2 regions of the Arthrobacter sp. StoSoilB5 genome follow, and region 2 is predicted to be linked to the other one. Evidence: riboswitches for the same ligand, from Rfam matches in the RefSeq annotation. Region 2 holds a riboswitch; the other holds the start of a gene.
What was found. Region 2 has a riboswitch for cyclic di-AMP ahead of LDN75_RS04760 (C40 family peptidase). Riboswitches for the same ligand answer to the same signal wherever they lie in the genome.
Positions count from the first base shown of each region.

Region 1 (3,178 bases), 220 kb from region 2:
GGCTCGGGAGTTCGCGGGCCAGCCGTTCGGCAATTCTCAATGTGGTGTCAGTACTGGCGTTGTCGGCCACAGTGATCTGGAAGCTGTAAGGCAACGAGTCCACGAGATGCGCGTGCAGCCGGCGCAGGCTCCACTCGATGTGGCCTTCCTCGTTGAAGACGGGAACCGCGACGTCAAGGACGGGAACTGTTCCCCGGATGTTCACGGGAGACCGCCGCGACCGCTGTTGAGGCACGGCTGAAGCACCACAGTGCCCAGCGTGTGCAGCGTGCTGCACTGCGTTGCCCGCTGGATCTATGAGCGTCATGCATCCAGCATGCGGCCAGGGATTATGAGGGCCATAGGCAGCCGCTGTGATGTGACTGTGAAACGTGGAAAGCCTTGAAACGTGGAAAGCCTTCAAACGGGGAAACGGCCTGAACCGCGAAAACCGCCCCGGTTCCTGCCGGTCGCTTCAATAAACACTGCGAACGGCGGAAACGGGGCGGCAATCAGGCCCTGCACGATTGAGCCCGCTGGGGTGGGCTCAAGCCTGCTTCAGGGTTTGGCTTAGTACCAGTTGTTGGCCAAGTGGAAGGCAAGGGCGGCCGAGGGGGAGCCGTAGCGTTCCTTGATGTAGTTCAGGCCCCACTTGATCTGGGTCTGGTAGTTGGTCTCCCAGTCAGCGCCGGCAGTCGCCATCTTGGAAGCCGGCAATGACTGCACGATTCCGTAGGCGCCACTGGAGGCGTTGGTCGCGGTGGTCCGCCAGTTGGATTCCTTCTCCCACAGCGTGTTCAGCGCAGTCATTTCGCCCGGACCCCAGCCGTAGTTGGCGAGGATGCTGGCGGCGTACGCCTTGGCAGCTGCGGGATCGTCCACTGCCTTGGGGGCAGCTGCGGCGGCTGCGGCTGCAGCAGCGGCGGCATCTGCAGCCTGCTTGGCGGCTGCGTCAGCGGCAGCCTTCTCGGCGGCGGCTTGTGCGGCCGCTGCCTGGTCCGCGGCAGCCTTCTCAGCGGCGGCCTTCTCGGCGGCGGCTTGTGCGGCCGCTGCCTGGTCTGCGGCGGCCCTATCGGCGGCGCCCTTCTTGGCGGCAGCATCCAAGGAAGCTGAGATTTCCGCTGATTTGTTGCTGACCTGGGCGGTAGCCTGCGTCTCGGACGCCTGGCTCGTTTCCGGGAGGTTGAACGCAGCGTTTGCGGCCTGGCCGAGCGAGGCGACGCCCAAGGCGGCGGCAACGACTCCTGCAACAACGGACATCCGCTGCCCGGTCTTGCCACGGCGTGCAGCGTTCTTCAGAACGGTTTGCGACTTGGTCAGGGGAGCATTGTGTTCGTCACGGTGACGCGCGGAAGGGCGCGTCTGATCGTTGAATTCAGACATGTGTGATTACCTCTCAGCGCCTGCGGAGTTAGCTGTCGGGTTCGGATGAGGTCATCCGGCCGCGCGCGTAGCTGCGGCTTCACCCCAAGGGCAAGGAAAATACTGTGCCCGGAGACTCTGGGTCCCCCGTCTCTGCCTCGAATGAGAACGGAACTCCGGGAAGTGGCAGAGCTCGGCGCATCCCGGGTGTGGGGCCAGTTAGGGGCGACCCACCCTTTCGACGGTACAGGAGGTTTCGGCTTAAGTCACATTTAGGTAACAGAGATCACGATCACGGCGCGTCATGTTGCCCGATTCGTTATGCGCGTTCGTTTGAAACTGAGGGAAGCCGGAGGGCGAACTCAGTGCGTCCCGGCTTGGACGTAACTTCCACGCTTCCGCCGTGCGCTTGAACGATCGATTCGACAATGGACAAGCCCAATCCGGAGGTCCCCTCAGAGCCCGATCTTGCGGCGTCAGCCCGGGCAAATCGCGAGAAAATACGGCCTTGGAATTCGGGCGGAATGCCAGGCCCATCGTCAGTGACGGTGACCACCGCACTACCGTCAGCAGAGAGCATGACGCCTGTGACTACCGTGGTGCCGGGATCTGTGTGCTTGCGTGCGTTGGACAGCAGATTGGCCAACACTTGATGCAGTTGGGTTGCGTCACCGCGCACCGTAATCGGTTCGTCAGGGAGCTGGAGCTTCCAGATATGGTCCGGTGCCATCACCTTTTCGTCGCTGACGGTCTCGATCACCAGCTGCGTCAGGTCCACATCCGTGACCTTCAACGGCTGGCCTTCGTCCAGGCGCGCCAACAGAAGCAGGTCCTCCACTAGCGTGGTCATCCGTTCCGATTGGCTCTGGACGCGTGCCAAGGATTTTCGTCCATCGTCGGTGAAGTTCTCGGTCATGCGTAGCAACTCTGTGTAGCCGCGGATGGCGGTCAGTGGCGTCCGGAGTTCGTGGGACGCGTCGGCCACAAATTGTCGGACCTTGGTTTCGCTTTCCTGCCGGGCTGCCAGCGCCCTGGCAACGTTGTTGAGCATTTGGTTCAAAGCGTGGCCAACGCTGCCCACTTCCGTTCCCGGATGGGAGGCCGACGGCGGTACGCGCACCGCAAGTGCCACGTCACCGGCGTCGAGGGGCAGCCGCGAGACTTTCGTCGCGACTTCCGAAAGCTGCTCCAGGGGCCGCATGGTCCTACGGATAATGACGGTACCCGCGAGTCCGATCAGTACCAGGCCGCCAAGAGAAACAAACACCATGGTCCATACCAGCGATGCCTCGGCGTTTTGCTTGTCAGCCAACGGCAGTCCCGTCACGATCACGTCGCCGTAGGCGGTCTCAACGGCCACCAGCCGGTAGTCGCCATTGGACAATGAGCGGTCCACAGGCAGATTGCCGCGGGGGAGTGACAGCAGGACCTGCTTGTCTTCGGCCGAGAGTGCGGCGCGCCGTCCGTTGGCATCTATGAGGCCCGAGTTGATGACGGTGGAACCATCGATCCTCGCGTTGAGGGTCCCGGCACCTTGGCCGCGGGCCTCCAGGGGATCTGGCCGGCCGCTTGAAGGAAAGTTCGACGGCGGCCTGCCGAAGTCATTCGCGCGGCTGGACGCCTGCTCCAACTGCTTATCGAGTTGCTTGTTGAAGTACATGTCCATGGAGGCATAGCTGACCACCCCGACTGCACCACAAATCGCCACCAGCAATGCCATTGCCACCAGGACCAGTCGCGTGCGCAGATGCCAGGTAGAGGGATTGAACCAGCTCCGCTGGGTCTTGCGGGCTACTCCTGAAAGGGTGGACAAGGTTCAGTCCGCAGGCTTGATGAC
Region 1 is NZ_AP024646.1:781,231-784,408, forward strand. It holds gene LDN75_RS03755 (glycosyltransferase) at 1-307, opposite strand, end outside; gene LDN75_RS03760 (hypothetical protein) at 550-1,362, opposite strand; cyclic di-AMP (ydaO/yuaA leader) riboswitch at 1,366-1,550, opposite strand; gene LDN75_RS03765 (HAMP domain-containing sensor histidine kinase) at 1,661-3,154, opposite strand; gene LDN75_RS03770 (response regulator transcription factor) at 3,158-3,178, opposite strand, start outside.
Region 1: it holds a riboswitch for cyclic di-AMP, as region 2 does, so the genes downstream of both, LDN75_RS03760 (hypothetical protein) here and LDN75_RS04760 (C40 family peptidase) in region 2, are expected to answer to the same signal.

Region 2 (3,178 bases):
GGCTGTCGCGGCGAAGGACGCCGCGTCGGCTCACCGCGGTGATCCTGTTGTACCGGGGACGGATGTAGCGATTGAGAAGGATCACGGAAGGTCTTCCGAGAATCTCCTGTGGCCCGACGACAGGCTCGTCGCCTTCGGCCACTACGCTAGCTTTTCCAGTCAGCACAAGGACCAGCGCCCGGCGGAAGGTTACTACCGCCAGCGGTTCATATCCAGCATTCAGAACGAGTGTGCGCATGCACGTACCTCTTCACGGCCGCACCCGTCAGGGGCACGAGGGCCGGCTGCCCTCTGCTTGTACGGGCTGTGGATCGACAACACAAGGGTAAGCACTTATATGCCGTATCAACGAATTTTTCTGCCGTTTCGGCCGTGGTGTTGGCAAAAGTTCATGCACGGGACACCTTTTTGAGGCTAACCGACGGTGGTTAAAGCAGAACACCCCGCTGGCCTAAGCCTTGCGGGGTGTTCCGTGGAGTGTTTGATCAGCCGTTGACGCGGATGAAAACGGGGCCGGAGCCAACGTTCACGCTGAACAGTGCCGTAGTGGATCCGTTCCATCCACCGTGGACTGCCATGCCGTTGCCGACGTAAACAGCGATATGCGCCATTCCGCCGTAGCCACCGTTGGCGTAGTAGGCGAGGTCGCCGGGCTGGGCTTCAGCTGCACTGACCGTGCGGCCGAGGGAGAGGTAGCCGGCCGGCCAGTCGTGGAAGTGAATGCCGACGGCGGCCAGCGAGTTGGTCACCAGCATGGTGCAGTCCTGCGTGACGCCAAGCTGTGCGTAGGCCGCTGCGGCAATAGCTGCACCGAGACCACTGGAGGCCGCGGGCGCCTTGGCTGCGGGGGCAGTGTTGACTGCCAGAGTGGCGTTGCCGCCAGCAGCCGGCGCAGATTCCTTGGCCGGGGCCTTCTCGACCACAGGAGCGGGTGCTTCCACCGTGGTGACCACGGGGCGCTCGTAGGAGATGGCAACGCTCGAGTCGGCAGCAATGGTGGCCTGGGCAACCGTCTGCACGTCAAGGGCGGACGCGGATGTAGATTCGCGCTGGACATTGGTGTCCGCAGCATTTGCAGCCACGCCGCTGGTCAGGACAAGGCCCGATGCAGCTGCGATCACTGCTGCCTGACGGCCAACGCCACCGGCGTTGTCGCTGACAGCCTTTGCGATGACGGCAAGTGAGCTGGTCTTGGGGGCCTCAGCTCGATGCCGTGCAACCTTGTTTGCACTGGTCATGATTACTCTCTTTTCGTATCCGCGCACGCTGGGGTCGCACGCGGGTTATGGGCGGCCAGCACATGGGGGGCATGCTGGCTTACCCCGAATGGGATTTTCCTAGCGGAGGGTGAAGAACGAGGATGTGCCGGTGGAGGCCACGGAGTGCAGCAGGGTGCCCTGGCTGGGGTTCAGCGCGCTGATCATCATGCCGTTGCCGACGTAGATGCCAACATGGGCTCCGCCGTTCTGCATGACGAGGTCGCCGGGAGCTGGCGTGCTGGTGGGCGTCATGACCGTCCAGGCATTGACGCGGGGGATGCTGATGCCGGCCTGGGCGTAAACCCACTGGGTGAATCCGGAGCAGTCCCAACCATTGGGGGAAGTGCCGCCCCAAACGTAGGGGTGGCCGATGCCGGTGTAGGCAATGGCTGCGAGTCCGGAGGCTGCCGCGCTGGAAGCGGAATCCTTGGCCGTGGAGGACAGGGCAGAGAGTGCGCCGTTCGCCTGGCTATCGCTAGTCTGCGTGCGCTGGGAGGCCCGCTGAACCTTGGGGGCTTCCTTGGTGGCCACTACCGGGCTCTCGAAGGAAACGGTTGCGGTGGGCTCGGCGGTGACAACTGCGGTGGCTACCAACTGCTGGGTGCTGGAGCTTTCCGACTTGGAAACGTCGGTATCTGCGGCCTGGGCCGGGAGTCCGACGCTGAGAACGAGTCCAGAGGCTGCGGCCAGAACGGCGGCTTGGCGGCCTACGGTGCCTGCATTGGTTGAGACAGCCTTGGAAAGGTTGTTCAACGGGTTCGTACGAACCAATTCGGCGCGATGGCGCGCAGGGGTAGTGCGTGATGACACGAAGGTAGCCTCTCCCAATGCCTGCGAGGTGAGCTGTCGGATTCGGATGGGAGTCATCCGGCCGCGCGGCTTCCGGGAAGCTTTTGCGACTTAACCCCAAGGCCTTCTGATTCGAAGACCAAAATTGGTTCCCCCGCCCCTGCCAGACGATTTTTGCGAACGGACCTTGAGTGGTGGCAGAGCTAGGCAATCCACCCAAGTGCATCGGCCCCCTAAAAAGCCGATGCGCTTTAGACGGTACAACAGATATTCGTGAATGTCACATTCAGGTCACGGGGCGTGTCATCAATGCGAGAGAGCACCATCAACTAGCTCAGAGCCAACCCATGGGATCTACGACCTCGCCATTTACCTGGACCTCAAAATGGAGGTGGCAGCCGGTGGATGCGCCCGTGGTGCCGCTGAGCGCGACGGTATCGCCACGGTTGACGGTCTGGCCCACCTTGACGTTGAAGGACGACAGGTGGTTGTACGTGGTCTCGAGGCCGTTGCCGTGATCAACCACTACGCGGTTGCCTCCGCCATACTCATGCCAGCCCGCGAACGTGACCTTGCCTGCGGCTGCGGCGTGAACAGCGGTACCGCACTGGGCCACGAAGTCCTGGCCACGGTGGAAGTCACCCGTGCCGCCGGTGAGCGGGCTGACGCGATAGCCAAAGGGCGACGCCGTGACCAACTTGTCCAGTGGACTGCCCAAGGTGCCAAGTGAGGAGGCGCGCTGGATGCTGCCCGCAGACTGCGCGCTCAGCAGCTGCTTGAGCTTGCCGTCAGGATCGGCTGCGGTGGCGACCGCTGCGCGGCTGAAATCGATTTTGGCAGACGCTGCCGCAGAAACCTCGGGCTGGCTGCCACCGGGCACGGTCAGGGCCGCCTCAGTCTGACCGGACTCGGATGTGGCCATGACGGGGCTTGTGGCCGGCAGACCTACAGTCAGGGCAAGTCCGGTGGCGGCAAGCGCAACTCCGGCTTTCTGCCCGACACCACTGGCTGCGGCGAAGTCGGCTACCTGGCGCAATGGGCTCTTGCGGCGGCGCACCTGACGCGGGGTGTCGCGTGGCCGGATCTCCATTGCGGCGCGGGCTGGCCGCAGCTCAGCAGCGGGGCCGGAC
Region 2 is NZ_AP024646.1:1,006,196-1,009,373, reverse strand. It holds gene LDN75_RS04770 (HNH endonuclease) at 1-238, opposite strand, end outside; gene LDN75_RS04765 (NlpC/P60 family protein) at 486-1,238, opposite strand; gene LDN75_RS04760 (C40 family peptidase) at 1,338-2,069, opposite strand; cyclic di-AMP (ydaO/yuaA leader) riboswitch at 2,074-2,244, opposite strand; gene LDN75_RS04755 (M23 family metallopeptidase) at 2,383-3,178, opposite strand, start outside.